3 regions of the Pseudoalteromonas sp. NJ631 genome follow, and region 3 is predicted to be linked to each of the others. Evidence: predicted binding sites of a transcription regulator. Region 3 holds the regulator's gene; each other region holds the start of a gene.
The links. The regulator FliA, encoded in region 3, starts transcription of late flagellar genes. The targets are predictions, from matches to a motif close to CTAAAGNTNNNNNNNNNNNNGCCGATA.
Positions count from the first base shown of each region.

Region 1: a site for FliA is predicted at 6,075-6,101, ahead of A587_RS0103700 (DUF3530 family protein). Genes of this name have one in related genera too.
Region 2: a site for FliA is predicted at 3,487-3,513, ahead of A587_RS0119110 (VC2046/SO_2500 family protein). Genes of this name have one in related genera too.

Region 1 is NZ_AKXJ01000001.1:778,766-789,090, reverse strand. It holds gene surA (peptidylprolyl isomerase SurA) at 1-283, opposite strand, end outside; gene lptD (LPS assembly protein LptD) at 299-2,545, opposite strand; gene A587_RS0103715 (aminoglycoside phosphotransferase family protein) at 2,658-3,653, shown strand; gene murU (N-acetylmuramate alpha-1-phosphate uridylyltransferase MurU) at 3,662-4,354, shown strand; gene djlA (co-chaperone DjlA) at 4,344-5,189, shown strand; gene A587_RS0103700 (DUF3530 family protein) at 5,199-6,044, opposite strand; gene A587_RS0103695 (DUF368 domain-containing protein) at 6,165-7,100, shown strand; gene A587_RS0103690 (2OG-Fe(II) oxygenase) at 7,138-7,827, opposite strand; gene nhaD (sodium:proton antiporter NhaD) at 7,972-9,420, shown strand; gene A587_RS0103680 (ATP-dependent 6-phosphofructokinase) at 9,479-10,325, opposite strand, start outside.
Region 2 is NZ_AKXJ01000014.1:104,731-115,055, reverse strand. It holds gene A587_RS0119130 (NCS2 family permease) at 1-752, opposite strand, end outside; gene A587_RS0119125 (tetratricopeptide repeat protein) at 874-1,323, shown strand; gene A587_RS0119120 (SulA-like leucine-rich domain-containing protein) at 1,654-2,049, shown strand; gene A587_RS0119115 (YchJ family protein) at 2,095-2,556, shown strand; gene A587_RS0119110 (VC2046/SO_2500 family protein) at 2,931-3,452, opposite strand; tRNA gene A587_RS0119105 (tRNA-Tyr) at 3,565-3,649, shown strand; tRNA gene A587_RS0119100 (tRNA-Tyr) at 3,670-3,754, shown strand; tRNA gene A587_RS0119095 (tRNA-Tyr) at 3,784-3,868, shown strand; tRNA gene A587_RS0119090 (tRNA-Tyr) at 3,895-3,979, shown strand; gene A587_RS0119085 (DUF2938 domain-containing protein) at 3,996-4,493, opposite strand; gene A587_RS0119080 (helix-turn-helix domain-containing protein) at 4,566-4,961, shown strand; gene A587_RS0119075 (M48 family metallopeptidase) at 4,984-5,640, opposite strand; gene A587_RS0119070 (ion channel) at 5,867-6,847, shown strand; gene A587_RS0119065 (HD domain-containing protein) at 6,865-7,506, opposite strand; gene A587_RS0119060 (class I SAM-dependent methyltransferase) at 7,634-8,824, shown strand; gene A587_RS0119055 (PilZ domain-containing protein) at 8,885-9,175, opposite strand; gene A587_RS0119050 (response regulator) at 9,185-9,568, opposite strand; gene hrpA (ATP-dependent RNA helicase HrpA) at 9,650-10,325, opposite strand, start outside.
Region 3 is NZ_AKXJ01000007.1:85,096-95,420, reverse strand. It holds gene flhF (flagellar biosynthesis protein FlhF) at 1-1,326, shown strand, start outside; gene A587_RS0113610 (MinD/ParA family protein) at 1,319-2,179, shown strand; gene A587_RS0113605 (RNA polymerase sigma factor FliA) at 2,182-2,916, shown strand; gene cheY (chemotaxis response regulator CheY) at 2,959-3,342, shown strand; gene A587_RS0113595 (protein phosphatase CheZ) at 3,362-4,138, shown strand; gene A587_RS0113590 (chemotaxis protein CheA) at 4,152-6,377, shown strand; partial or broken gene A587_RS24080 (protein-glutamate methylesterase/protein-glutamine glutaminase) at 6,452-7,541, shown strand; gene A587_RS0113580 (ParA family protein) at 7,669-8,439, shown strand; gene A587_RS0113575 (chemotaxis protein CheW) at 8,448-9,209, shown strand; gene A587_RS0113570 (chemotaxis protein CheW) at 9,234-9,731, shown strand; gene A587_RS0113565 (DUF2802 domain-containing protein) at 9,732-10,163, shown strand.

The DNA of each region.
Region 1 (10,325 bases), on a different contig from region 3:
CAGAAATTTGCATACCCATGCGATCACCCAGCTGCAACATTAAAGATTGCTCAATGAGTTTATCGATGGCTTGTAAGCGTAGTGTTTTATCACTAGGAAGTTCTGTGCCTTGCTGCTCAGCCTGTTCTTTAACACGATTTATTATTTGATCGACTTCGCTTTGTAAAATTACACCATCATTAACCGTGGCAACAACAGTATCTAGCTTTACACGCTCAGCATGTGCTTGAGTAAACAGGCCTGCACTTAATGAGGCCACTAATAACAACTTTTTTAAATTCATACGGCTTTCTAAATTCTATTTATTCAAAAAATACGGTCTACGGTAACCAAAAATACCCTGTTGAAGGAGTTTACTCGCATCACCACTGCTTTGGCTTCCAAGCCCTGTAAGGACAAATTTCAGGCTGAAGCCAGAATCAAACACTGCTTCATCATTTGTAAGTGTTTGGTTTAAGTTTGTTTCAATTTGACGATTCGCAGTCACCTGAATAGCCCAACAACAAGACTGATATTGAACACCTACAAAGGATTCAACACTTCTATTTGCCGTCATATCTCGGTGATAGCTTGCTACAAATTGCCAGTTATCGTCAATTGGTAAACTTGTAAAGAGACCGACTTGGTCAATTTCATAGTCTGAGACATCATTAACATAACGATGGTTCAATTGCACTAACTGCTTGTCGTCTCCTTTATAGTCCAAAGTAAAGTGAGACTGCACTAACTCTTTGCTATCCACATCATATTGCACCCCACCTGAGAGGTACCAGCGCTTATGCCAATGTAACATGGATTCAGCGGCAAATAGTGCATTATAGTTGGTATCATCAGTAAATAGCTGTTCAGAAGGCTTTACAGATGACTCAAGATAAATGATCTGACCTGCACTGAAGTTAAAGCGTTCGACATTACTGCTATCGAATACACGCGTGGTTGCACCCACGGTGAATTGGTTGGCTTCAGCAATACGGTCATAACCTGAGTAACGGCGTGCTCTAAACAGACCAATAAAGTCATCTTGTAACTTAGCCGTATCGTACCAGCCAATTTGGCTTTGCTCTCTGTGTGGTGTGTAAAGGTACTGAATTTGTGGCTCAAGCGTTTGTGTACCTTGTTCAAAAAAGAACTCGGTACTGCGTTCAAAATTCAGTTGTCCATGTACCCGTAAACTAGGCAATGTACGTGTGACAGACTCTTCATACTCTGTATCAGGCACATCTATATTTTGTTCATAGCGTGTGTGAAGTAGGCGTGCCTCGGAGGTAAATGACCAAGCGTAGTCGCTGCGTGAAAAAGACACGCGAGGTTCTAGGTGTAATCGCGACGCCTCTGAGATTGGTAAAGCATCATTTTGAAAATAGGCAAACTCACCCTCAAAGTCCCAATCAAGGCCAACAAGTTCATAACTGTCACGTGTACGGAAGCTAATTTGCGGTAGTGCCGTATAGGATTCTCTGTGATCACCCAACACTTCAAAATCTTGCAATTTTAAGTCAACCAGCCAGTCGTCGCCTAGATAACTCAAGCTGCCAGTACGGTACAATTGAGTGTCGGTTTCGTTGGCGTATTCGGATGTTAAGTCAGTGAGGTAGTTATCGTCACTGACATTTGTGACATCAACAAATGCGCGCCATTTATCACTTAAATAACTTTTTTGTTGCCAATGTACTAAATAGCGATCGTCTAGCTGTGGCTCTGAATCATCCTTACTGAGATATTCTACGCCAATTTTACCTTGATGTTGTTCAGTTAAATATCTGAACTCGGTAATAAGCTGAAATCCTTTATTAGCCATGTATCTTGGCGTTAAGGTCGCGTCGAAGTTGGGGGCTAGGTTGAGATAATAAGGGGTGATCAGCTCCAAACCAAACTTATTTGAGCTGGAAATTGTCGGCGTCAGCAGGCCTGATTTTCGTCTATCATCGATTGGAAACGTAAAATAGGGTAAATAGATAATTGGCGTGTCCATAATTTTGAACACCGTATTATAGGTCTCACCCCAACCGTCTTCTCGAGAAAGTACAATGCTGCTTGCCTCGATACTCCAAAATGGGTCATCAGCAGGACACGTGGTAAAGCTGGAGTTGTCGAGTGAAATTTTGCTGCCAGAGGCATGCAACTTCTCAGCACCACCGCGGCCCTGCTGGTCCGTTAATTCATATTCAGCACCAAGCAAGCTCACGGTGTTAGCATTTAAATCCGCGAATAGCCCATTACTGTGAACTTTGGTAAATTGGTCACGATAGAGTAGTGGTCCAGAAGCGCTGAGCAGGCCTTCTTTTTTATCGATTAGCGCACGTCTAGCTTCTAAGCTCATGGTTTCAGTGTTAATCACCACATTACCCGAAAACTCAGCACTATCAGTACCTTGTAGTTCTAAGTCATCGGCAACGATATCAATGGCATGTTTGGGCAGCGAGGCTAACGGCTTCCAGTTTTCTGGCTGCATATAGTCTTTACATTGTGCGGCGACAATGTTCGTATTAGCAAAAGCTGTAGAATGAATCGCGGATAATACAGCCAAGCCCCAAATTTTGCGCATTTAATAACCTATTAGCTGAGCATTTAATAATAAGCTCATCATGATAAATGAAAACTGTCGGAAATACAGTAGCATTTAAATATTTACAAGTAGAAGGTGTAATAGTAAATCCATGAATAGTCAAAACCAGCGCGTCGAGTTTATACAGCAGGCAATACATAGCGACGATTTTACGTGTGAGGCTATCACCTCGGATGCCAGCTTCCGGCGTTATTATCGCGTTAAACGACAAACGATGTCGTGGATCTTAATGGAAACACCAGTCGATAAACTCGATAATGCCCCTTTTATTGGTTTAAATACGGTGTTTGCAGAGCAAGGCCTCAATGTGCCACAAATCCTTGCTAATAATGAAGAGCAAGGGCTGTTACTGTTACAAGATTTAGGCTCTGAGCATTTGGCCGATAGGTTGGCATTGCCTTCTCGGCTAGAGGATTATCGTGCGCTGATCGCGCTTATTCCAGAAATCGCCAAAGCACCAAAGAGTGAATGGATGAAGCCCTATGATGCTGAGTTCGTTGGTATGGAACTTCATATTTTTTACGAGTGGCTTGTAACAAAATGGCTTGGTTTAACACCCACCGAATATCAACAAGTGCAGTGGCATAATGTGAAGTTGAAACTCGTCGATGCGATGACTCGCCAGCCGCAGGTTACGATGCATCGAGATTTTCATAGCCGCAACCTGATATGTCATCAGTCTCAGTGGTATCTCATTGATTATCAGGATGCGGTACAAGGACCTGTCACTTATGATGCGGTTTCTCTATTGCGGGATTGTTATACTCGCCTTGATGCTCGTGAGTTTACTGAGCTTCAGCAATATAGCTTTGACTGTTTAAAAGCAGCTAACTTATTAGACGGTATGGATTTTAGCACCTATCAACATTACTTTGACTTAACAGGGATGCAAAGGCACCTTAAAGCTGCCGGGATTTTTACTCGCCTATTGCAGCGAGACGGCAAAGGCGGGTACTTAGAAAATATTTTGCCAACGTTACGCTACCTCGTTGAAGTAGCGAATAAGTATAAAGAATTTCAGTGGCTTGCAAGCTGGCTGGAGAATGACATAATGCCTCAAGCGCAGGCCAAATTAGGCAAAAAATAGAAGTAACAATGAAAGCGATAATTTTATCTGCTGGTCGTGGTAAACGCATGATGCCACTGACCGCGAACCAACCAAAACCTATGCTTAACGTCGCAGGAAAACCACTACTTGAGCATCATATCGAGCGCTTAAAAGCGGCTGGGATCTGCGATATCGTGATAAATCTTGCATGGCAAGGTCAGGTGATAAAAGACTATTTCGGCAATGGTAGTCACTTCGGTGTCAATATTGAGTACAGTGATGAACCTGAAGGTGGATTAGAAACCGCAGGTGGCATCATTCAAGCACTGCCGATGTTATGTGAACAGGATGACAGCTTTATTGTACTCAATGGCGATATTTTTACGGACTATGATGTCAGCAGCTTAATGCAGTTACAGCTCGGCTGCATAGCTGAGGGTCATTGCGAAGCGCACATTGTGTTGGTAGAAAATCCCGAACATAATCCTGAAGGCGATTTTTGCCTTGCCCATCAGCCGCTCAATCAGCAAAAGTATACCTTGTCCGGTATTGGTAAATATCACCACAGTTTTTTTGCCGAGCTTGGGGCTGGCTTTATAAAACTAGGGCCGTTGCTGCGTAGTGGGCTTGAGCAGCATAAAGTTTCTACTGAACTGTATTTGGGTGCATGGGACGACATCGGTACGCCAGAGCGACTAAAAATGATCAATGACAAGTTAGGGTATAGCGATGTGGGGTAAATTATTAGGCACAATTTTCGGCTTTTTATTTGGTCGTTGGTTAGGCGCTATTTTAGGTTTTTATCTCGGCCACTTATTTGATAAAAGTTTGCGTCAGGATTTTGATAAAGTCGGTGGCTTTCAAGGTTTCATGAAAGGTGAAGATCTGCATGAGCGCCAAGCCTTGTTCTTTTCCAGCTGTTTTTCTGTGATGGGACATATTGCCAAGTCTAATGGTCGAGTCAGCGAAATCCACATTCAAGCCGCGTCTGCGTTTATGAGCGAAATGGGCTTGCAGGGTGAAGAGCGAAAAGAAGCACAACATGCGTTTACAGCGGGCAAAAGCAGCGATTTTTCGATAAAAGAAGCAGTTACCGATTTTAAAGAAGCCTTTGCTAGACGCTATGACTTGAGGCAGCTGTTTTTAGAGATTCAAATTCAAATGGCATTTTGTGATGGGCATGTGTCTGATGCGGAGAAGGCCTTACTTAAACAGGTGAGTAAGTATTTAGGCTTCGCAGAAACCCACTTTTTGTTCTTGCTTAAGCGCTATCAAGCAGAATTTGAGTTTCGTCGCTCTCAGGCGTCGGGGAGATCGCAACATCAACACCAGCAACAGGGCGGCCGTCAACCAACATCACAAGATAACGGCTTAAACCGTGCTAAAGCGTTGGCTGTACTGGGATTGAGTGAAGGGGCGAATGAACGTGAAATCAAAAAAGCATACCGCAAACTGATGTCGCAGCATCACCCTGACAAATTGGTGTCTCAGGGATTACCTAAGCATATGATGGAAGTGGCAAAGCGCAAAAGCCAAGACATTCAGTCTGCCTATGAATATTTAAAAAAGAGCTAACCTGAAAAACTATAAAACGCGCAAAAAACCGAGTAACTCTTTTCTGAGTCTTTGATGTTGGAGCGGATCGGTTTTTTCTCCAAAAAGCTCTCGTTGGCGATAATCAAATTTACTGTTTTTTCTCGCCCAGCGCGCTCTGTCTGGCGTATTGTCGACCACAATCGGATTGTCAAAACTGTAGTAAACATCCAGTAGAGCAGGGCTTATCAGAGAAAGGTTGGATGCCAAGTGCTTTTGCCGCGTTGCATTAGGCAGTTGTGGGCTAACAACGGCAAAGGCATCGATACGTAGATTGGGCAGGGTTGCTAAGTGCTCTCCAAACAAGCCTGCGCTATTACCAAATGCGACAACCACTAACTTTTCGGTTTGAGTCATTGACAGCGTGTTATAAAGCACCTCAAAGCGGCTGATCAACGCCATTTTATATTCGTCGAGATTAGATTCTGAAATGGGTGCAAGCGCTTGCTGAGCCGGTTTTTCAGTATCGGGGAGCGCGATGTCTTGCTCTAGCAGACTCGGTGCATAAGAAAGGTCCGGCGGAGTAAGGGTATACGTGTCGTAGCCATCATCGCTTAAGCGTTTTGCAAGAAAGCTTATGCCGCTGTTATTGAGCGGCGGAGTTTGCATGTCTGGTAATAAGATCACGATGCCTTCACGAGCGGCTGCCATATACTCTTGATGAAATACATAAAAGCTTTCGTTTTCGCTTTCCAGTTTTATCAATTGCGATGGCTCGTAGAAACGATTAGCGTCTTGCTGATAAAGAGAACCAAGCGGTGCTGCATCAATATGTTCAGCTGCAAAAGTCGTCGCGGGTAAAGCGGCAATAAGTAATAAAAGCGTTCTGATGATCATGGTACAAGCGCGTAAAATATCATAATTGGTTATCGACCAGTTAAGCGAAAGCTTTAGCTGTCGCTATTTTTTAGCGTTTTAAGTTAAACTGCTCGGCAGTGGAAATGAAAGGAGAAATTTGTGCAGTATAAAGATAGCAAACGAGACTATCTCTTTATGTTTTTAAAAGGGGCCGGAATGGGGGCTGCGGATGTTGTCCCGGGTGTTTCTGGCGGCACCATTGCTTTTATTACTGGCATCTATGCACGTTTTTTAAATGCCATCAAAAGTGTGAACTTACAGGCTTTGAGTACATTGCGCCGTGATGGCCTAAAAGCAACTTGGCAGTACATTGATGGTAGCTTTTTACTGGCGGTATTTTCTGGTTTGCTCATCAGTGCAGCGTCTTTGGCGAAGGTGATCACTTATTTATTGGAAGCACACCAAACACTGGTATGGTCATTTTTCTTTGGTCTTATCGTCGCTTCTTTTATTTATGTTGCAAAACAGGTCTCTCATTGGAGTGGCCAAAATATTATTGCCTGCGCAGTTGGCGCTATCGTAGCCTTTGCTATTACTTCCCTTTCACCAGCTGAAGCGCAAGCATCTCATTGGATGTTTTTTATCTCAGGTGCTATCGCCATTTGCGCGATGATCTTACCTGGGATCTCAGGGAGCTTTATCCTACTGTTATTGGGTATGTATGGCCATGTACTTAGTGCGGTGAACCAGCTTGAATTTGGCTTAGTGAGTCTATTCTTACTAGGTTGTATTGTGGGGTTAATGTCGTTTTCGCGTCTACTCAGCTGGTTATTGGCGCACTATCAGCAAGTAACGTTCTCGCTACTCGCTGGTTTTTTACTTGGCTCGCTTAATTTATTGTGGCCTTGGAAACAAGTGCTTACGACTTACGTGAATTCCAGTGGTATAGAAAAGCCATTGAGTCAGGCCAATATTTTGCCAGCGCAATACAGTACGCTGTATGGTCAAGACCCAAATACGCTGGCATGTATTGCACTTGCCATTGCTGGCCTTGCGCTGATCTTAACCATTGAAAAGATAAGCGAAAAATATTAATAAAATAGACACCTAGAACAATAGGCACGGGTTGAGCTTATATGTCTATTGTTCTAAACCACCCCGTTACAGAAAGTCGCGGCGCTTTTGCAAATGGCGCGACGTAAGTCACAGAATGAATTTTACTTACATCAAAAACCACCAGTGAATTGAACTTAGGTGCATAACTTTTAGTGGGTGTGCCATCGCGTTCAAAAAATTGCAGTAGCCCGCCCCAGTCAGGGTGCCAACTTTTGCTTAGGCTGAGTACATAAGCATAAACTCGGCCCTCAGCTTCAACAATGTCATTATGTCGAGTTAAATACTGACCACCAATAAATCGTGTTGCTTGGGCAGAGGTACGGATAATGTTCTGTCCAGATATCGCGGAAAAACAGGACTGTACATCGCTACTATTGAGGTTATTGTAGAGCCTTTGCAGAGCGTCAGGGCTTGTGGAGTCTATGGAGTGGCGGCCATACATAAAACCAACACCACGCGATGCATAGCTATGTATATCTTCAAGCAAGGCTTGCTGCTCTTGCGGTGTTAAGGCAAGAATATCACTGTCTTTGACTGACTTGGCTGCTCCGTTATGAAACAGTGCGAGCTGGTAGTCGAGGTTACAGAGGCACTCATGTAGTTGTTGAGCGTTTGTATCGTCTAGAATATTTTCAATCCGTGCAAACCCATCGTTGCTCAATTTTTGCTGTAATTCTGTTTGTTGTTGCTGCGAAAGTTGAAGCATAAATACCTACTGCTGATTATGGCCTGTTTGTACTAGTGTAAACAGGATGCCTTAGACTTCAGTCCAATGCTGATTACTTTTTATCTATGCTAAAGTGAGTTTGGCTGAAATGCCATCCCTCTGCACTCATCGATAGGCAAAAAAATGAAAATCAATGGACTACTGCTATTCTGTTGCGCATGGGTCATATCCGTGATCCCATCACCAGCCTTGGCGGCTCAAGGCACCTTAGATCTTACCAGCTCGACACTCGGCTTGGTTTGTATTGTTGTCTTCGTTTTAGCATACGCACTTGTAATGCTCGAAGAAAAACTCCATATGCGAAAATCAAAGCCAGTGCTTGTGGCGGCAGGCATCATTTGGCTCATGATTGGGGCGTATTACGTTAATCAGGGACAACCCGATGTTACCGAGCACGCATTTCGGCATAATTTGTTAGAATTTGCGGAGTTGATGTTGTTCTTGCTCGTTGCGATGACTTATATCAACGCGCTAGAGGAGCGCCGCCTTTTTGATTCACTACGAGCGTGGATGATCCAAAAAGGCTTTAGCTATAAGAATCTATTTTGGATCACTGGATTCTTATCCTTTTTTATCTCTCCAATTGCAGACAATCTAACAACAGCCTTACTCATGTGTGCCGTGGTGATGAAGGTGGCTGATGGTGACAAAGAGTTTATCAATCTGAGCTGTATCAATATCGTGATAGCAGCCAATGCTGGCGGTGCATTCAGTCCCTTCGGTGACATTACCACTTTGATGGTATGGCAAGCCGGTATGGTACATTTCAGTGAGTTCTTAGCGCTATTTGTTCCTTCACTGGTCAATTACATCGTACCAGCACTCGTAATGAGTTATTTTGTGGCGGATAGAAAGCCGAGTGCAGTTTACGAAAGAGTAGAGCTTAAACGCGGCGCTTTAAGAATTTTAACTTTATTCCTTCTGACTGTCGCAACCGCTGTGCTCTCACATAGTTTGCTGCATTTACCACCGGTCCTTGGCATGATGATGGGCCTCGGTTACCTACAGTTTTTTGGTTACTTCCTAAGAATGACATTACCGGGGTCATTAGCAAGAAAGCGAGCGATGGCGGAAAGAGAAGGGGATCAAGAGCGTCTCGAGAAGTTAGGAAGTGTTGTGCCATTCGATGTCTTTAGCAAAGTTTCACGCGCTGAGTGGGATACCTTATTATTCTTCTACGGTATCGTTATGTGTGTTGGAGGTCTTGGGTTTCTCGGTTATTTAAGTTTAATGTCAGAGATATTATATGGTGAGTGGTCTGCAACCTATGCCAACGTATTCTTAGGGATTATTTCCGCGGTCATCGATAACATTCCTGTGATGTTTGCTGTGCTGTCAATGCAACCTGAAATGTCACACGGTCATTGGTTGTTGATCACGCTCACGGCTGGGGTAGGAGGGAGTTTACTTTCTATTGGCTCGGCGGCAGGTGTTGCGCTTATGGGACAAGCTAGAGGCTATTATACTTTCATGGGGCACTTAAAATGGGCACCCGTAATTTTGCTTGGTTATATCGCGAGTATTTTATGTCACCTGTGGCTTAACGAATCTGCTTTTAGCGTGTTTGGCTAGCGCTTACGCAAGACGTAGTGAGAGTGAATAATTAATATGCGCTTCACTCTCACTACGTTTATTGCTCGGCGAGGTAGTGCTGATATCGTTGTACCCACTCCTGTGATACTGGTTTATCCATATTCAGCACCTTCTCGACTTCAGTAATTACAATTACACCATGTATTTTTCCTACCATAATGGGCGTCGTAATATCAGTGTTTGGTTTGATGCTACCATTAATCACTTCCACTGCCGCTACTCCTAATTCCGTGGCGAGCATTCTATCTTCAACAGATGGTGCCCCACCTCGTTGAATATGGCCTAACACGCAAAGTGCACAATTGATATCGGCATTGCTATTTAACTCTGTTTTAAGCGCTTGAGCGCCGCCTGGCCATAAATTTTCGGCCAGTATAATCAAAAAGCTACCGTGTTGATTTTGCTGCTCTATGGCATTTTTGAGATGAGCTAAGACCTGAGAGGTATTCTCTACCGTGCAGTTTTCAAATGAAATGATAGCCTCAGCACCTGTCGCAATGCCCACATGGTAAGCAATATGCCCGTTATGACGACCCATCACCTCGGTGATAAAAACTCGCTCAAAGGCATTTGCGGTATCGCGGATTTTATCTATTGCGGAGGTGGCAGTATTGATGGCTGTGGAGAAACCAATGGTGTTGTCACACCCTGAAAGGTCGTTATCTATAGTACCGGGAATACCAATTAGCTGACCTTGCCAGTGAGCTGCCAGCGCCTGCATTCCTCTAAACGAACCATCACCACCAATCACAATAAGTACGTCGATATGAAGCTTTCTCAGGGCGTTTGCGGCTTGAAGTACGCCTGAAGGTTCTAGCATCGCAGGGCAGCGGGCGCTTTTTAGAATTGTGCCACCAAGTTGGGTGATATCGGTGACGGAAACC
Region 2 (10,325 bases), on a different contig from region 3:
TCGACAAATAAAAATGCAAACACCACACTGAGCATGGAAAGCTCAAAAATTCCGCTCAAATCTAACTGCATATAGGTCGGCGCGATACTTGGGGGCACATCAACAACCCCGTGATAATCTACAAGCCCAAGCCCCCACGCAACACCCGTTACCATTAAAATGCTGATAAGCACGCCACTTTTGACTTCACGGTACATAAGCGCCGCAATCACAAAAAAGCTCGCAATAGCTAATAGCGGGCCGGGAGAAGTGATATCACCAAGTTGTACTAATGTAGCATCGCTTGCGATAACAATTTTCGCGTTCTTTAGCGCGATTAAGGCTAAGAATGCGCCAATACCTGCCGCGATCGCACGCTTTAGCACAATGGGAATAGCTTGGATCACCCACTCGCGAACCTTGAATACGCTCAAAAATAGAAATAAACAGCCCGACATAAATACCGCGCCTAATGCACTTTGCCATGTATAGCCCATGCCAAGCACAACACCATAGGTAAAAAAGGCGTTTAAGCCCATTCCAGGCGCAAGCGCTAAAGGATAGTTAGCCCATAGCCCCATAATAAAACAGCCGATTGCGGCTGCGATACAAGTTGCTACAAAAGCAGCGCCGTGATCCATACCAGCTTCTGCTAGCATTGCAGGGTTTACAAAAACGATGTAAACCATAGTAACGAATGTCGTCAAGCCAGCAATCACCTCAGTTCTTACATTGGTGTGCATAGCTTGCAGTGAAAATAACCGCTCGAGCATAACTAAAATTACAAATTTGAGGAACAAGTGGTTGGATTTTAACACGAATCACTTTAAAACTCGGACAAAATAGTTAAAATTCAGCTACACTCTGCTTATCAAGATTATTGCGAATAAAGATATGGATCAAAATAGCACCGACAACTCAGCAAACCATGACTTAGAACAGCAGCTGCTGAATGTGCTTGAATTTGTTACGTCGCCATTAAAAGCGGACGCAAAATTCCCAGATCTTCATGACAATACCCAAGCTTTGAAAAAAGGTCTCTATTACCTAAAAGAAAAGTCTTTTCCGCTTGCGGCAAAATGGCTAAGACTGGCGGCGATGTCTGGTGATTTGAAGGCACAGTTCTTTTTAGGTTTGTTGTTTATGAAAGGTCAAGGAGTGCCACCCAGCCCCTTTCATGCAGCCGCTTGGTTAAGTTTGGCCAGCAGCCAAGGGCACAAAGGCGCCGAACAGGTACTACTAGATGTACGCCGCTTCCTTACAACTAAGCGCTTTAGAGATGCACAGTGCTATGCTGCAACACTTTACGAGCAAATTCATCAACTACAGCATATTAGCCAGTAAATTAAATTTGACTCTCCAAAAAAACGTAGGCTAGGCGTAGCTAAGCCTCTCTTAAGTAAACGTACGCTTTCCCTCTGCGACGATCAAAATGATACAGTAGGAAAACTACTGTATCGCAGCTGAGAAAACTTCCTTGCTTTACTCATACTGAACTTTCGTCAATTAAGCTCTCATTTCAAAAAAATCACAACCACTTGTTTTATAATGAAAATTTAAACTAAATAAAAATTAAGCTTGAATATTGATTAAAAAGCTAGCAATTTTCCTTGCATTCACACACTGTATAAACTACTGTATACACATACTGTATAGATAACCAGTGAGACAATTATGTTACACAGCAATGCACTTCTACAGCCAAACAATTCAACTTATTACACACTTAACGAAATCAATAATGTGATAGTTGAAGATGAGATCGTCGCTAGCTTAGAGTTACTTAAAGTTTTACATAAATGTCAGCATAAACAAGGCTGGACGCTACTCGTTGCACCCGATAATGTACCAAACAAGTCACTACTAGAAAGCGCTTCAGTTGATGCAAGTAAGTTGCTCGTCATTAGGCAAAAGCACATATACGACCTTGAGTATGTACTTAAAAGTGCTATCAGCAATGGTAATTTCGCTGCAGTGGTGATTTGGACTGATATTGCATCAGTGCAAACTATCAACAAAATGGAACTGCCGGTATCTGACGTTGCGATCCACTGTTTTCAAAGCGCTTAACAAGCTACAATAACAGGATATAAATTTGTTAAAACTGAAGTTTTTATGTCTTGTTATTGCAATTCATCCCTTCCCTATTCGCAATGCTGTGAGCCGTACCTTAAGGGACAAAAATTCGCAGAGCGTCCACAAATACTCATGCGCTCTCGCTATACTGCATACTGCTTAAAAGATGCACAGTATATTCATGACACGTACGCCCAGGCTAAACAAGCACAAAATAGTGTCGACGATATTGCTGCATTTGCTAATTATGCACACTTTATAAAATTGGAAGTGCTAGAAGAAATAGCAGAAGCTACTCAGGGGGTTGTTGAGTTTAAGGCACACTATATCGCAGAAAACACGCACTATATACTCCATGAACGGTCAAATTTTATTACCGAAGCAGGCAGATGGTATTACTTAGATGGTGAATTGTACGATACGCCTACAACCAAAGTAGGCAGAAATGACGTCTGTCCGTGCGACAGTGGTAAAAAGTATAAAAAGTGCCATGGTAGCTAAAATAGTCTGAATTAGAGATTAAATATAAAGCAATAAAAAAGCTTGAAACGAGCAAAGGATGATTAAAGGCCGTTTAGCTTATACCAGTTGTATTAAGTAAATGATCTATCTTGAAGCGGGGAAATAGCTTTAGTAGCAAGGCAAAAATTTTGCTATTTAGTTGTTCTAAATGAGAAATTTTTAACGAAGCTAATATGCTATTTCACCCTTCAAATTGATTAGAGAATTAATTCAATTGGTATTAGACATGAGGCGCGATAAGCATGGCGTTTTATGTCAGTCTAGTAACGAAGCAAACAGCTGTAAAATGACAAGTTTAATACCAGTTTGTCTTAAACTTGCTCAATTTGAAGAAGTAAAAGCAGCTAATGTTGTTACGCCGTCGCGCGTAACATACTCTGCATATCTCCCGTTGCAATTTGATCATAAAAACCAGCTGCATCCATTGCCTTATCAGTAACCAAGGCCAGTTTACCTTGCGCGCTCGCCAAACGCCTTTTAACCGCTGGTTCCAAATTTTCTACAACTTCGAGTGGAATATGCTTTTTATCATTTCGTGCGGCAAAAGGTTCTGGATTTAAATTTTCTTGCAATCGCAAGGTCGCCATCGCCCCCGTAGATACCAGCTGCGCGTTATGCTGACCAATAAGCATATTGTACTCTTTTGGCGCAAGCGGCTTTTGTGGACCTATTTCAAATTGCTTTTTTAGTGTTTCTTCTGAGTTATCTTTTGCGGCAGCTTCAGATTTTGGTAGGTGAAATTGGCTAAAATCTAATGCATCAGTTGATAGCATAGATAACAGCATGGCAAAATCGGCAGAGCGCGTCTCATGAACACTAATGTTCAACGCGGACCCTAATTGTGACTCACTGATTAAAACGCCATCAATTTGCATGTATTCCAACCGATTATTTTGCTAATTATGAATTTATCGGCCTTTTTCCGAAAAACTTTAGTAGTTTTCTTTACTTCGAAAAAAACTTTGTTATTATCACCGCCGTTGTTTAGGAGGGGTTCCCGAGCGGCCAAAGGGATCAGACTGTAAATCTGACGGCTCAGCCTTCGCTGGTTCGAATCCAGCTCCCTCCACCATAAACAACAGTTACAATTTCGGAGGGGTTCCCGAGCGGCCAAAGGGATCAGACTGTAAATCTGACGGCTCAGCCTTCGCTGGTTCGAATCCAGCTCCCTCCACCACTTTCAAATTGTAACGCTTTAAAATGTATGGAGGGGTTCCCGAGCGGCCAAAGGGATCAGACTGTAAATCTGACGGCTCAGCCTTCGCTGGTTCGAATCCAGCTCCCTCCACCACTTTTAAAGTAAACGCTCCAAATGATGGAGGGGTTCCCGAGCGGCCAAAGGGATCAGACTGTAAATCTGACGGCTCAGCCTTCGCTGGTTCGAATCCAGCTCCCTCCACCACCTTCTATGCTTTATCTCACAATAAGCTTACATATATAAACGAGCTTAAAAACAATCCAAAGCCAAAAATCAAATGTGCTGCCATACTTTTTACCCTTGCCTTAGTCGGCTCTGGTAATTTAGATGCTGCGATCCCTGCACCAAAACAGGGTTGCATAATAAAAAATGGAAAAACACACGTTATGAAGCCAAAAACTAACGCAGTCAAAAGGCTAGGCTCAATCAACCAAGGCTTGCCCACGCTCAGTAGAAACACCAAGGCGAATACAATCCCAATGAAATAATGCATGGACCAGCCAATGACACGTTCACCAGATATTGGTTTACTACGCCCGATACCTTGATGCGTAAGTTGACCTTGACACAAGTGTCCAATCCACCTACCAACTAATGCATAATCTAAGCCCTTTATGGCAAACAAGCGACTGAGCATAAATGCCCACAAATCCATAACAAGCGTTGCACCTACGCCAATCACGACTGCTGGCATTAATATCGAATATAGGTTTTCCACTATTTTTACTCCTCTTTTTTACTGATAGCCGCTATCCTACTAGTTCAAGTTAACTTTAAGTCAAGGGCAAAAATGGATATCAGTGAAGTTGCAAAGAAGTCAGGTTTACCCGCATCCACGCTTAGATATTATGAAGAAAAAGGACTGATCCGATCGATTGGTCGACAAGGGCTCAAACGTGTTTTCCCCCCTTCGATACTTGAACGTCTAGCACTTATTACACTTGGCAGAAACGCAGGCTTTTCGTTAGATGAAATAGCGGACATGTTTACCCCCGAGGGTAAAGCGGATATTGATAGGGTGAAGTTACAATCCAAAGCGGATGAATTAAATGAAACCATTAAGCATTTAACTGCAATGCGAGATGGCCTCTATCACGCTGCAAAATGCCCTGCGCCAAGCCATTTTGAATGTCCGACATTTCAAAAGCTGTTAAAACGAGCGGCAAAGGTGAGGCCCGACAAATAATAGGCATAAACAGGACACTATGCTAATGCTCAATCATCAAGTCACGACCGTGGTCACGTAAGTAACGCCGAGCCATTTTATGGTCGTGGCCATAGTGCTTTGTTACCAAATGCCAAAATGCGCTATTGTGTGCCATGACATGAAAATGGCAAAGTTCGTGCACTACCACATAATCAATTACCCACTGAGGCGCACCAATCAAAAACGTATTAAACGCAAGCACGCCTTTAGATGAAAAACTGCCCCAGCGGCTTTTATAAACGCGTATTTTTAGGGTATCAAAGCGAGCTTGAATATCAGGTTGATAGCGCGCAATAACCATATCTACATAGTCATTTAGCGTTTCGCTTAACAGCGCAACTAATTCACGCCATTCATTTTTGACAGCCTTAAGTAAAACCCTTTTGTTTTCAAAATCAATTACAGAGGTCGTACTTTCGCCTCTTTGAATGGTAAAGGTCTCGCCGAATACTTGCACAATTCCTGTTTCCAGTGGCCGAGGGCTCTTTGGTATGATTTTTAGAGCAAGCTTTGATTTTATCCAATCGGATTTGCTTTCCACCCAATTATGTAACCAGCGCTCGCAAATTTGCTCTGGCGCATACACAAATACTTGGCCCGCTTTTATTTTTATCGCAACGCTCTTACGCTTTCGGCTTTTCTTCAATTGATATTGCAAGGTAACAAATTCTTAGTCACTAAAGCATGCATTATAGTATGAGCAACTTATCAGAGTCACTGCAAACGCCATGTAAGATAATGAATTCGACCAATGATGACAATACACTCATCAATAGTGTGGTTTCTAACACTCTATAAATTAGAAAGATTTTTTCGTTAAATCACCGTATTTATTATTTTTGCTGCTACGCTTAATGAAAAAGGCATTTTGATTTAGGCAAGCTATGGCTGATAAACCCATTTGCCAATATGTGTCACCTGAGGGAAAAAAATGCAGTGAAATCGATATGGGCTCAGGTTACTGCTTTTGGCATGACAATAAATTCGATAAAGGTGGCTTGGAGCTAAGCCAAAAGCTTGAACGCTACGCCAAGCGCGGAGGTTTGCTGCAAGGCTTAGAGTTGAAGCGAGCCAATTTGGAAGGGCTCAATCTTGTTAACTTTGAAAATCATCATGGCTATGATCTATCTTATAGCAACTTTTATCGTGCCAATTTAAAAGGGGCACACCTGTTTAATAATACCATTAAGCATGCGTCTCTAATGAAGGCTGATTTGAGAGAAGCAAGTCTGCACTGCTGTAATTTAGAAAGCACCAATTTGCTCGGCATAAAGCTGGAAAACACCCGTATCGATAATATGGAACTCGGCGAGCAATTACTGCAAGAGCAGCAAGCTTTTGAAGCTCGTAGAAACCGAGCCAAAGAAGACGCGGAAGACTTGTTCTTACAGTCCGAAGAGATCTATCGTTTACTACGTAAAGGTGCGGAAAACCAAGGACTATTTGAAATGGTTGGACGCTTTACATATAAAGAGCTGCGCATGCGACATGCCCAGTACCCACGATTTTCAAAACGTCACCTTATTTCCAGCTTTGTCGACTTGTTATGTGGGTATGGAGAAAAACCAGAAAATGTCATTCGTTTCAGTCTAGGTATGATAATTACCTGTGCATTTTGCTATTTTCTATTTGGCGTTTCGTTTCAAGATCAGATAATGCAACTGGACTTAGACAACAGTGTATCTGAAAACGTAATGGCGCTGCTGAACAGCTTTTATTTTAGTGTTGTTACCTTCACAACCTTGGGTTACGGGGATATTACGCCTGTGGGGATCTCCCGACTGATCGCAGCGGTAGAGGCTTTTACCGGCAGCTTTTCATTAGCGCTATTTGTGGTGGTATTTGTGAAGCAAATGACGAGGTGATACTCATCTCGTCATTTTTAATCCGCGATTTCTGATTTCAGTTGTTCTAAAAAATCCAGCATATATTGGGTGCGGGCTTGAGCCTGCTCACGGGCTGCGGTGGTATGCATGTTATCTTTAATATGCAGCAGCTTAATGAAGAAGTGATCTAAGGTATATTTGGTATCGTCAGCTTTTCTGTGCTCACAAAAAGGGTCTTCTACATTGTAAAGATTACGCGCTATCGCCCCACCTACTTTCATACAGCGGCTAACACCTATCGCCCCTAGTGCATCCATTCTGTCTGCATCTTGAACAATTTTGGCTTCTAATGTCGTGGGTGTGACACCGGCGCTAAAGCTGTGTGCGACAATGGCGTGGTGAATCGCCTCAAGTTTATCCGTGTCGTACTTCAACTCTGTTAGGAAGGCAACCGCCTTATCTGCTGCTAATTTCGACGCCAGCGGCCTGTCTGGATGATTTTTTGCTACGGCAACACAATCATGTAACCAAGCGGCAGGGATCACCACAGCAGGATCCGCTCCCTCAGCTTCGCAAAGCACCTTTGCAACTTTAACTACACGCTTGATATGAGACAAATCATGGGCGGTATCTGCACATGGTGTCGACAGCATAAACTCTTCACATGCTTTTTCTAATTCATGCATTTTTAACGTCATTAAGCTCAACTTTTATTAATATCTGACAAATAAACCCACACAAATTCAGCGGGAAAGGCATTACTGATTGTATGTTGCCACACCCTTCACTAAAATGGCAGCTATCAGGAAAGATTAGAGAAAATATATGACTTGCGCGCTATATCTGCAACCAGGCAGAGAAAAATCCCTTAACAGAAAACATCCTTGGGTGTTCTCAAAGGCCATTAAAAAAGTAAAAGGTAAACCTGCCCTTGGCGATACCGTTAAGATTTACAGCAATGAGGGTAAATACCTCGCGACAGCCGCTTACAGTCCAGACTCTCAGATCCGAGCCAGAATTTGGACATTTGATGAATCACAACATATCGACCAAGCGTTCTTTGAGCAAAAACTCGCACGCGCACTAGCAGCCAGAGAATATGTTATTGCTGAAGGTGGTTTAACTGGCTTTAGATTGTGTGCCGCAGAGTCCGATGGGCTGCCAGGTGTAACAATTGATAAGTTTGATAACTACTTGGTTTGTCAGTTGCTAAGCGCTGGTGCCGAGCGCCACAAGGGTGAAATAGTAATGGCATTGCAATCACTATTTCCCGATTGTCATGTTTACGAGCGCTCAGATGTTGATGTGCGCAAAAAAGAAGGCCTTGATAAAATTACCGGACCGCTTGCTGGCGATGCGCCAACCGCACCCGTCCTTATAAGCGAAAATGGTTTAAAGATTGAAGTCGATATCATCGGCGGCCATAAAACCGGCTTTTATCTAGATCAACGCGACAGTAGAGCCGCGTTAGAACGCTTTGTAAAAGACAAAGAAGTACTTAACTGCTTCTGCTACACCGGTACATTTGGTCTTTATGCACTGCGCGGTGGCTGCAGTAAAGTAATCAACGTTGACGTATCGCAGCCTGCACTCGACACAGCTAAACGCAATGTAGAACATAATGAACTAGACTTATCGAAAGCTGAGTTTGTTAAGCAAGACGTATTCAAACTACTTAGACAATATCGTGATGAGGGCCGTCAATTCGATACTATTGTGATGGATCCACCAAAGTTTGCAGAAAGTAAGGCGCAGCTTAACGGTGCTTGTCGTGGCTACAAAGATATCAATATGATTGCCATGCAGATATTAAAGCCTAGTGGCACGTTACTCACCTTCTCGTGTTCTGGTCTTATGGAACAAAACCTGTTCCAGAAAGTCGTTGCAGACGCTGCGCTCGATGCCGGTAAAGAATTGTTGATTATGGAAAGACTAAATCAAGCAGCCGATCACCCTATTGCGGGCAATTATCCAGAGGGTTTTTACCTGAAAGGCCTTATTTGTAAAGTTTATTGATTTAGCAATTTATAGTGGTATTGGAGGAAGTTTCAATACCACCTTTAGGGCTTAGGTAATCTAATTAAATTTGGTGATTTCAAGCCCTACAATCCACTGCTCATCCTGCTCTTGACTACAACGGATCACGGTTGCATGAGCACTAAGCGGCAGGATCATATCGCCACTGGAATCAATGAAAATGTCAACGGTTGAATTTGCTTCAATTGGGTCGCTCACTGTCACCGACAACCCTGTGGCGCTTAAATCGTGACAAACTCCTTGGTGCACTTTACCCGACTCAAGTTCGGTTAATTTTGCTACTGCATCCACCGACATACGCATAAAACGGCGTTTATCTTCATTGATCATATAATGCTCCTACACCATTGATTTTATTTTTTCTAATAGCGATTGCATTGAAAATGGCTTTACCACATAGGCATCGCAGCCTGCATCGAATCCCGCTTTTTGTTCTTTTTCGGACTCTAAACCAGACACCATTAATACCGGAATGTCCTTCGTTTCTGGTGTATTTTTCAACATTCGACAGGTGTCGTAACCGTCAAGACCCGGCATACACACATCAAGCAAAATAGCATCTGGAGGATCAGCAATTGCATTAGACAAGCAACTCGTACCCGAGTTTGCATAGCTCAGCTCAAACGCCCCTGACAGTGCCATTTCAAGCATTTCATAGTTAAAATACTCGTCGTCAACCACTAGCAGATGCGGTGCATTTTTCCTTTTCTCTCGTGTGGACATATTCAATGCCGCTTCCTTCTCACAATCCAAAACTTTACTTCCTCATATAATAAAGTAACTGTCGTACTCTAAAATGCAAGTTTATATTTCGCACTCTTTTATCGAATTCAGAACGCGTTTAGCCGAAATCGGATAAGCCGTTCCTAATGTTTGAGCAAACAAAGACACACGAAGTTCCTGTTGCATCCAAAAAATATTTATAAGCGACTCTGGTACAGGTAATCCAGAAGGGATTTTTGCCAACTTGTCTTGATAGGCCGCAGCAACTTTTTCCAATTCTAGTACACACAGCCTATCTCTGTTTGGATCTACCGCAAGTTTTTCAAGCCTTTTCTCAATCGCTTTCATGTAGCGCAAAATATCAGAGGTTTTGTCAGCACCATGAGCGGTGACAAATCCTTTGAAGATAAGACCGGATAACTGAGATTTTATGTCGCCGTGCGCGGTGATCATCGTGAGATCCACTCTGCCTTTCATGCGCTTGTTAATACTGTGGGCAATGCTAAGCACAGCCTCAACTTGCTTCGCAATTTCAACTACAGTGTCACCTAGCTCAGCTCGAATGTGCTCTTTGGCTTTTTCAAACGCGACGTCATCTCTGATCTCGCCAAATGCACGCAGCAACTTATCAACCCCAGCTTGCGTACAGTCATCAACTAAATCATGCACTTTACCAAAAGGGTTAAAGTACAATCCTAACTTAGCCTTATTTGGTAAGTGTTGCTGCAGGTATTTAACAGGCGAAGGAACATTGAGT
Region 3 (10,325 bases):
GCACCTGTTAAGCAAGCTCCAGCTGCCCGTGCGACTGCCTCAAACGAGGCTCCGACCCGCTTTGTCCGTCCAGAGCCTCGCCAAGCACAGCCAGCAAAACAAGCGCAAGTTGCCGATAGCTTAGCGGCATTGCTAGAGCGTCAGGCACCGCGCCCACGCTCACCAGAACTTGCTTCTATGTTCTCCCAGTCGGGGATTGATACAGAGCAAATGTTAAGCAGCCAACGTAAAACACAAACTGCTGCGCCGGCGCACCAAGCGAAGCCACAGCAAGCTCGTCGCCAATCTTTTGACTTTGATGATGATGCATTTGAGCAGCCACAGAATTGGGGCGAGTCGGATGAGTTAGACAACGGTTTTGGTGATGATTTACCCGAGTTAAATGCCAAGCCTGACGAAATGAGTGCAATGCGCGAAGAAATGAACGCTATTCGTCAATTACTTGAACATCAAGTATCTGGTCTAATGAAACAAGAAATGGCTCGTCGCGATCCAACCCGTGCGTGTCTTGTTGACCGTCTGGAAGGAATGGGCATAGACAAAGATGTCGCTGAGCAAATGGCATGCTTTATCCCTGATGATGTGTCTCGTAAAGAAGCCTGGAATGCATTGTTAAACATGGTGATCAACCAAATGCACACCACTAACAATGATATTCTTCGCCAAGGTGGAGTATTTGCGATGGTGGGTCCAACTGGTGTTGGTAAAACCACAACGGTTGCAAAATTAGCGGCATTAGGTGCACAAAAATACGGTGCAGATAAAGTGGCGTTAATAACGACAGATACCTATAGAATTGGCGCTTACGAGCAGTTAGCTACCTATGGTAGAATCATTGGTTGTCCGGTTAAGCAAGTTAAAGATGCAAATGAACTTGCAGAAGTGCTTTATCATTTACGCAATAAGCGTCTAGTATTAATAGATACAGCGGGAATGAGTCAAAGAGATTTGCGCTTAACTGAACAGTTAAATACACTTATGCGTAGCGCGAGAGTAGATATTCGCAGCTATTTAGTATTAAGTGCGACAGCACAAATGAATGTGTTACAAGAAACAGTAAGACACTTCAAAAAAGTAAATTTAAGTGGCTGTATTTTCACAAAACTTGATGAAAGTCTAAGTTTAGGTGAGATAATTAGCATAGCGATTCAAAATCGCTTGCCAATAGGGTATCTTACCAACGGTCAGCGAGTGCCAGAAGACATTCGCGTAGCAAATGCTCAAAAGCTAGTAAAAAAGGCTGAGCAATTGTATTTAAAAAGAATAAAAGCACAGCACTCTCGACGTGTACCTGTAGCGTCAGAGTCAGTAGGAATGTATGATTAACACAGTTTTAGATCAAGCAAGTGGCCTGCGTAGAATGAGTCAAAATAGCAACCAGGGTGTAAAAGTAATAGCCGTGACCGGTGGAAAAGGTGGGGTGGGTAAAACCAACGTCTCGCTCAATACTGCCATCGCTATGGGCCAACAAGGACAGCGAGTTCTCGTTTTAGATGCGGACTTGGGCTTGGCAAACTGTGATGTGATGTTAGGTCTAAGGGTAGAAAAAAACCTGTCGCACGTGTTGTCGGGTGAATGTGAACTAGATGAGATTCTCGTAGAAGGTCCCGCTGGAATTAAAATTGTACCGGCGACTTCAGGCTCTCAAAGTATGGTAGAGCTGACTCCCGCAGAGCATGCAGGACTTATTCGTGCATTTAGCGAGCTTAACACGCAATTTGATGTATTAATTGTTGATACCGCAGCTGGTATCTCAGATATGGTTCTGAGCTTCTCTCGAGCTGCACAAGATGTGATGGTTGTGGTGTGTGATGAACCGACTTCTATTACAGATGCTTACGCGTTGATCAAAGTTTTGAGCAGAGAGCATGGGGTCTATCGTTTTAAAATTGTTGCCAATATGGTCCGCAGTATGCGTGAAGGGCAAGAATTATTTGCTAAACTTTCAAAAGTTACAGACCGTTTTCTTGATGTAGCACTGGAATTAGTGGCCACCGTACCGTTTGACGAAAACATGCGTAAATCTTCTCGCAGACAAAGAGCTATCGTGGATTTATTTCCGAGTTCTCCTGCGGCGATTGCGATTAAGGGACTTGCCGCTAAGGCAGTGAAATGGCCAATTCCGCATCAACCTTCCGGTCATCTAGAATTTTTCATTGAACAACTTGTAAACGGGTGATTATGGCTTCTCCGGTCAATAGAGCTGCGGGATATCAAACTTCAGACCACATTCATAAGGTGGTTGAACGGCATGCTCCACTTGTCAAAAAAGTGGCGTGCCACCTGATTGCTCGACTTCCGGCAAGTGTGCAACTCGACGATCTGATCCAGTCAGGTATGATTGGGTTGATTGAAGCGTCTAAAAATTTCGATGCAACTAAAGGTGCTAGTTTCGAGACCTTTGCGGGGATCCGTATTCGAGGCGCAATGCTGGATGAAATCCGTCGTGGTGACTGGGCGCCTCGTTCTGTTCACAAAAATAGCCGAATGGTTGCAGAAGCTATATCTGAGCTCGAATCTCTCCTTGGTCGAGAACCAAAAGACACTGAAATCGCTGAAAAACTTGATATATCTCTAGATGAGTACCATCATATTTTACATGATGTAAATGCAAGTAAAGTCATCGGGATTGAGGATCTTGGGGTTGATGAAGACGTGATAACCCCAGCAAACAGCGATTTTGCGCTAGACAAACCGTTTAATAACGTTAAAAATGAACGTTTTAACGAGTCTTTAGTAAATGCTATCAAAGCGTTACCCGAAAGGGATGCTCTGGTTTTATCACTTTACTATAACGACGAAATGAATTTAAAAGAGATTGGTGCCATCCTTGATGTCAGTGAATCTCGAGTAAGCCAAATTCACGGTCAGGCAATGATAAAGCTTAAAGCTAAAATCAATGACTGGATAAATTAGAGTACATAAAATAGTTGGGTTCGAACCTCACTGGAGGAAGTTTTGGATAAGAACATGAAGATTCTCGTGGTTGATGATTTCTCTACTATGAGAAGAATAATCAAAAACCTATTAAGAGATTTAGGCTTTACCAATGTTCAAGAAGCTGATGATGGTAGTACAGCACTTCCGATGCTACAAAATCAGGAGTTTGACTTTGTAGTAACTGATTGGAACATGCCGGGCATGCAAGGTATTGATCTGCTTCGTGCAATACGCGCAGATGAAAAGCTTAAGCACATTCCAGTGTTGATGGTTACCGCAGAAGCGAAAAAAGAACAAATTGTTGCAGCAGCGCAAGCAGGGGTGAACGGATATATTGTTAAGCCGTTTACTGCGGGTACGCTCAAAACTAAGCTTGAAAAAGTATTTGAGCGACTAGGCTAACAGCAAGGGGATATGGCCTATGTCTGTAAATGCTGCGCCTCAAATTACACTTGAACAAGCTAAGCAACTTGTTGAGCTTCTAGAACAAGGTGAACAAGAAAAAGCTGACCAGCTGATTTTAGAAGCTGCTAACAAAGAGCAATCGGAGTTATTTGCAGAAGTTGGAAAGCTAACTCGCCAATTACACGAGTCCTTGAAGAACTTTGAGCTCGATACTCGACTCTCAGATCTCACGACAGAGGCTATACCTGACGCCAAGCAGCGTCTTAATTATGTTATGGAAATGACAGAAAGCGCTGCTAATAAAACGATGGACGCGGTCGAAGAAAGCTTACCTCTTGCGCAGAATCTAGCGGATGAGTTAGCGCAAATAAAGCCCACTTGGGATCGATTGATGAGCAGAGACATTCAACTCGGTGAGTTTAAATCTCTGTGTCATGATCTCGACAGCTTTATGCAGACTTCAAAGACACGTACAGACGAATTACAAGGTTTAATGACTAATGTGCTGATGGCTCAGGACTATCAGGATTTGACTGGGCAGGTTATTCGGCGCGTCATTGAGCTTGTGAGAGAAGTAGAAGATAGTCTCATTCACCTCCTGACTGTTTTTGGTACTTCAGATGAAGCGCCTTCAACTGCTGTGAAAGCGAATGAAAACGAAATAAAAACAACTGAGACTATCAGTGATGAATTGTCTGGACCTGAAGGTCCAATTATTGACGCTGAATCGCGAGATGACGTGGTTTCTGGTCAAGACGAAGTCGATGACTTGCTATCTAGTTTAGGCTTCTAGTTGGAGAGTGTGTATGAGCTTTGAAGTCGATGAAGATATCTTGCAGGACTTTCTTGTTGAAGCAGGCGAAATATTAGAACTGTTATCTGAACAGCTTGTTGAACTAGAAAATAATCCTGAAGATAAAGAACTTCTCAATGCGATTTTCCGTGGCTTCCATACCGTAAAAGGTGGAGCTGGCTTCCTCGGTATGACCGAACTGGTCGATGCCTGTCACGGTGCGGAGAACGTGTTTGATGTACTACGACAAGGGCAACGAAAAGTAACTTCCGAACTGATGGATGTTATTTTGCAATCTTTGGATACGATCAACGAAATGTTCGCTTGTATTCAAAACCGTGAGGAACCAGAAGCGGCCGATCCAGTGTTGCTTGAAACACTCCACAAACTTAGCCAGCCTGCATCTGAAGACGAAGTCAGTGAAGTGATTGACGAACTTGCTTCTGAGCCAGAACCTGTGGTGCCAGATTTAAGTGCGGATGATATTTTATTCGACGCTGATGTTGATTCAGGCGATGATAGCGGTTCTAGCATCGATGAGATAACAGAAGAAGAATTTGAAAATCTTTTAGATGAATTGCACGGTTCAGGTAATGCGCCTGCTGTTGCTCCTGCAACTAAACCTGAAGCTGTATCAACCGCAGATGATGGTGATATCACCGATGACGAATTCGATAACCTCTTAGATGAACTTCATGGTGTTGGTAAATTCGGTGGAGCACCAAATGCGGAAGATGCTGTTGTCCCAGAAGCGAGTGAACCTAAGGCTAAATCAACCTCACCAGCAGCCCCAAGTGGGTCTACTGGCGACGAAGAAATTACCGACGATGAGTTTGAAGCTTTGCTGGACGAGCTTCATGGTAAAGGCAGTGCACCTAAAGCGGTAGATGAATTGCCAGTAGAGGTTTCAGAGACTAAACCTGCTCAACCTGAGCCTGTTAAAGCCGCACCAGCGCCGAAACCCGCTCCGAAGCCTGCGCCTAAAGTTGAAGCTAAGCCTGCGACTCCTGCACCGCAAAAAGAGCCAGAGGCTGCAAAAGCTTCCACACCAGCCGCTGCGAAGAAACCTGCGGCACAAGCTGAGACCACGGTCCGAGTTGATACTAAACGTCTTGATGAAATCATGAATATGGTTGGCGAATTAGTATTGGTTCGTAACCGTTTGGTTAGCTTAGCGAATAACACCAACAGCGAAAGCATGGGTAAAGCTATTTCGAACCTTGATGTAGTCACTGCTGATTTGCAAGGCGCCGTGATGAAAACACGGATGCAGCCAATCAAAAAGGTATTTGGTCGCTTTCCTCGAGTAGTGAGAGACCTTGCTCGCAGCTTGAAAAAAGAAATCAACCTAGTTTTACAAGGTGAAGAGACGGATTTAGATAAAAACTTGGTTGAAGCGCTTGCAGATCCATTGGTCCACTTAGTGAGAAACTCAGTAGACCACGGCATTGAAATGCCTGACGTACGTGAAGCGTCGGGCAAACCAAGAATGGGTACGGTCACATTATCAGCATCTCAGGAGGGAGATCATATTCTTCTCACGATTCGAGATGATGGCGCCGGTATGGATCCTGAGAAGCTTAAAAAAATTGCTATAAATAAAGGCGTGATTGACTCCGATCAAGCAAGCAGACTGTCCGATACCGAAGCCTATAATTTGATCTTTGCACCAGGGTTTTCAACAAAAGAACAAATCTCAGACATTTCTGGTCGTGGTGTTGGGATGGATGTTGTTAAAACGAAGATCACTCAATTGAATGGCTCGGTAAATATACAATCAGAATTGGGTGTTGGTACTGTATTAGAGATTAAGGTACCGCTTACACTGGCTATTTTGCCAACCTTGATGGTGGTAGTCGGAGAGCAAACGTTTGCGTTACCGCTTGCTGGCGTGAACGAGATCTTCCATTTAGATTTGACTAAAACGAATGTGGTTGATGGTCAGTTGACTATCATAGTGAGAGAAAAAGCAATTCCGTTATTTTATCTTGAACATTGGTTGGTAAAAGGTGCGAACAGGAGCATGAGAAAGGCTGAAGGCCATGTTGTCATTGCGCAAATTGGCACTAAACAAGTCGGTTTTGTGGTTGATTCTCTGATAGGTCAAGAGGAAGTCGTAATCAAACCACTAGATGCGTTGTTACAAGGTACGCCAGGTATGGCTGGTGCTACCATCACATCTGATGGTGGTATTGCGCTAATCCTTGATGTCCCCAACTTATTAAAACACTACGCCTAATTTTATTAGGCGTAGTTCGAATTCTAGAGCAGCATTTGTTGCTCTGCTGTAGAGCAAATTAAAGAGCGTTGCCAATGGCAGTTAAAGTGTTAGTCGTAGACGATTCTAGTTTTTTTCGTCGTCGAGTCAGTGAGATTTTAGAAAAAGACAGTGAAATCAAAGTTATAGATTTCGCAGTTAATGGAAAGGAGGCGGTTGAAAAGGCCGCTTCATTACGTCCAGACGTAATTACGATGGACGTGGAAATGCCCGTGCTTGATGGGATCAGTGCGGTGAAGCAGATCATGCAGGCCACTCCGACCCCAATCTTAATGTTTTCTTCGTTAACTCGTGAGGGCGCTAGTGCTACGTTAGATGCACTGGATGCGGGCGCTGTAGATTTTTTACCGAAAAAGTTTGAAGACATCGCTCGTAATAGCGAAGAAGCAATTAAATCATTACAAAATAAGGTAAAGGAAATTGGCCGCCGTCGCGTTAGCCGTTTTACTCGCCCTAGCATTGCGACTCCGCCAAAGCGCGTCGAACCTAGAGCAACTCGTGCTGACACAGGAAGAACAACGATCCCTCAACCGGATAGAAGTTTTCAAAGACCGGTATCTGGTGGTACGTCTAGTGCTGCAGGTGCAAGAGCATCGGGTAAAAAATATGGACTGGTTGCAATTGGCACATCAACAGGTGGACCCGTTGCACTGCAAACAATATTGACCCAGCTGCCAGCAAACTTTCCTCATCCAATTTTACTTATCCAGCATATGCCGGCCGCATTTACACCTGCGTTTGCAGCAAGATTGAATAGTTTATGCCAGATTAAAGTTAAAGAAGCTGAGCAAGGTGATAGATTAATGCCTGGTGTGGCCTATTTAGCCCCTGGTGGTAAGCAAATGCTGGTTGAAAATCGCGGTGGTAGTAAGACACTAAAAGTGTTCGAAGATGATAGTCCAAGGATCACCTATAAGCCCAGCGTTGATGTGACATTTGCAAGTGTTGCAAAAGCTTATGGTGGCGACACGTTAGCGATTGTCTTAACGGGAATGGGCGCAAGATGAAGCGACTTGTGTTGTTTATGGTATGCCTCAAGCTGTCGCTGGCGCTGGACTTTCGTCGGATAGTATCGCCCTACAAGACTTTGCTGTGAGAATTAATAAAGAAGCGGGTAACCAATAGACTAAGTCATCACTTGGTTGCTTTGCTTGAAGCTTGTAAATATCAAACGTCTAAAAAGAATGAATAACACTGAGTTGGTATAGTATCTATTGAACGAAATCAATAGTGATAAGCGAAGGAATATAGAGTGAAAATTTGGACAGTAGCAAATCAAAAAGGTGGCGTGGGTAAAACCACGACGACGGTGAGCTTAGGAGGCATTCTTGCTGAGCAGGGTCACCGAGTTTTACTTATTGATACTGATCCACATGCTTCACTGACATATTACTTTGGTATTGATTCTGAAGAGTTAGAAGTCAGTGTGTATGATATTTTTGCACGCGGCAGCAGCATGACGAGTGAAGAAATTTTACAGTCTCTTTGCCCATCAACCATAGAGAATCTTGATATTTTGCCTGCCACTATGGCCATTGCTACGCTTGATCGTAGTATGGGTAATAAAACGGGCATGGGGCTTATCTTAAAGAAATCGCTCGAAAAAATAGCGGATCAATATGACTATGCTATTTTAGATTGCCCACCAGTGCTTGGGGTACTGATGGTTAACGCATTAGCAGCGAGTGAGCGAATTTTAGTACCTGTCCAAACTGAATTTTTGGCGTTGAAGGGACTAGATAGAATGATGCGCACGATGGAGCTGATGCAGTCTTCACAGCAGAAACAGTATCAATATACTATCATTCCAACTATGTATGATAAACGGACCAAAGCGTCGTTGGAGGCGTATAAAACGTTGCTAGCAACATACAAAGAGGCCGTTTGGCCAGGTGTGGTTCCCGTAGATACCAAATTTAGGGATGCGAGTCTTGCACAGCAAGTCCCAGTACAATTTTGTCCTAAATCACGAGGCGTGTTCGCTTATCGTGCACTATTGGACTATTTGAAGCAGTTAAGCTAGAGAGCATAATGAGTAAGCATTTATTTGCAAATGAAAAGGTGATGAAGCAGTATCTTGGCGCCCTATTACAAGAGGAGCCAGAGATTGAGCAATGCGAATTATCACCAGTTGCAAAGCTACTTGAACAAGTAAAAGAGCCGGAATCCGAACTTGAAGACACAGACCTTCCAGTTGTCGTTGCAACAGAGCCTCAGGAGTCGGTGAGTGAAGTTATTGAAGAACAACCGAGTAAATTAGCTCAAGATCTTGAAGTCACTGAAAATACATCTATTATCAAAGAACAGACAACGATAGAATCAGTCTCTGCAAGGGAAGCCTATCAAGAAGGTGAATTTCAGGCATTGTTTTTTGAAGTTGCAGGCTTAACACTGGCGGTTCCGCTTAAATCACTTGGGGGAATACACCAACTGGGTGAAGTCAATCAACTCTTTGGTAAACCTAAATGGTTTAAAGGCGTGATGCTAAATCGTGAAGAAAAGCTTAATGTTGTTGATACTGCGCAATGGGTAATGCCTGAGAAGTTAACACCAGAATTAGAAGATGCTCTGGATTACCAGTATTTGATTACGCTTGGGGATAGTAATTGGGGATTGTTAGCAGAAAAACTAGTCAACAATTTAACCCTCAAGCCTGAAGACATAAAGTGGCGCACAGCGGATGGTAAACGGCCTTGGTTGGCTGGGGTGATTAAAGAGAAAATGTGCGCGCTGATTGATGTAGAGAATTTAAACCGTTTGCTAGAACAAGGCCTCGATAGTCGAGAGCAGTAACTAGTATATTGATGGAGTGAAACCATGAGCCAAGATAGACTACTTTCTGCAGACAAAAATGCTGATAGTAATGATGAAGTATTGCAATGGGTTACTTACAAGCTTGAAGAGGAAACTTACGGTATCAATGTAATGCAAGTGCAAGAAGTATTGCGTTATACCGAAATTGCACCAGTCCCAGGTGCGCCAAGCTACGTACTCGGGATCATTAATCTACGTGGTAACGTTGTAACGGTTATAGACACACGAGCTAGGTTTGGTCTGCAAAGTGCGGAAGTGACGGATAATTCGAGAATTGTAATAATCGAAGCCGAGAAGCAAGTTATTGGTATCTTAGTCGATAGCGTTGCTGAGGTGGTTTACTTACGTAGCTCGGAAATTGACAGCGCGCCAAACATCGGCACTGAAGAGAGCGCTAAGTTTATCCAAGGCGTATCAAACCGAGAAGGCGAGCTATTGATCTTAGTCGACCTTAATAAGCTATTAAGTGATGACGAATGGGATGAGCTGAGTCATATTTAGATGTCTGAAGTAGTAAACGCACAAACCGTTTTACTCGTCATATCAATAACCTCAAGCATACTTGCGTTAGTATGCTTGAGGTTTGTTTTTGTGCTGGGTAAAAAATTACAGAATGCGCAGGGCCAAACAGCGCAACTTTCGAACTCACTACAAGGGTCTGAGCAACAAATAGCAATTTTACGCAGCGAAGTTGCAGAGTTACGCGCCAGTATCATGAGTATTGGTAAGCGGGTGGTCGCAACCGAGCAAGAATTAAATGATGTTGCGAATCAGCAAGCAGCACAAAAATATGATGATCCCGACGCAAAAATGTATTCTCGTGCCGTGAAAATGGTGGAACTTGGCGCTGATATTGAAGAGGTGATGCGCGAGTGTGAGTTGCCAAGAGCTGAGGCGGAGCTGCTCATGTCTTTACATAACAAATCAAAATGATTGTCTAGGGCCTGTTGACCTTTCAAGTTTGTTTTTGCAGCAGTTTGATTGGTATTTATACAAGGCAGAGCCTGCGTAGCTTAGTTATTCTATGTAAGTTAGGCGATAACACAGAAGAAATTCCAATCAAGCGCTGCCCTTTGAGTTCCCCTGAGTGCGCTT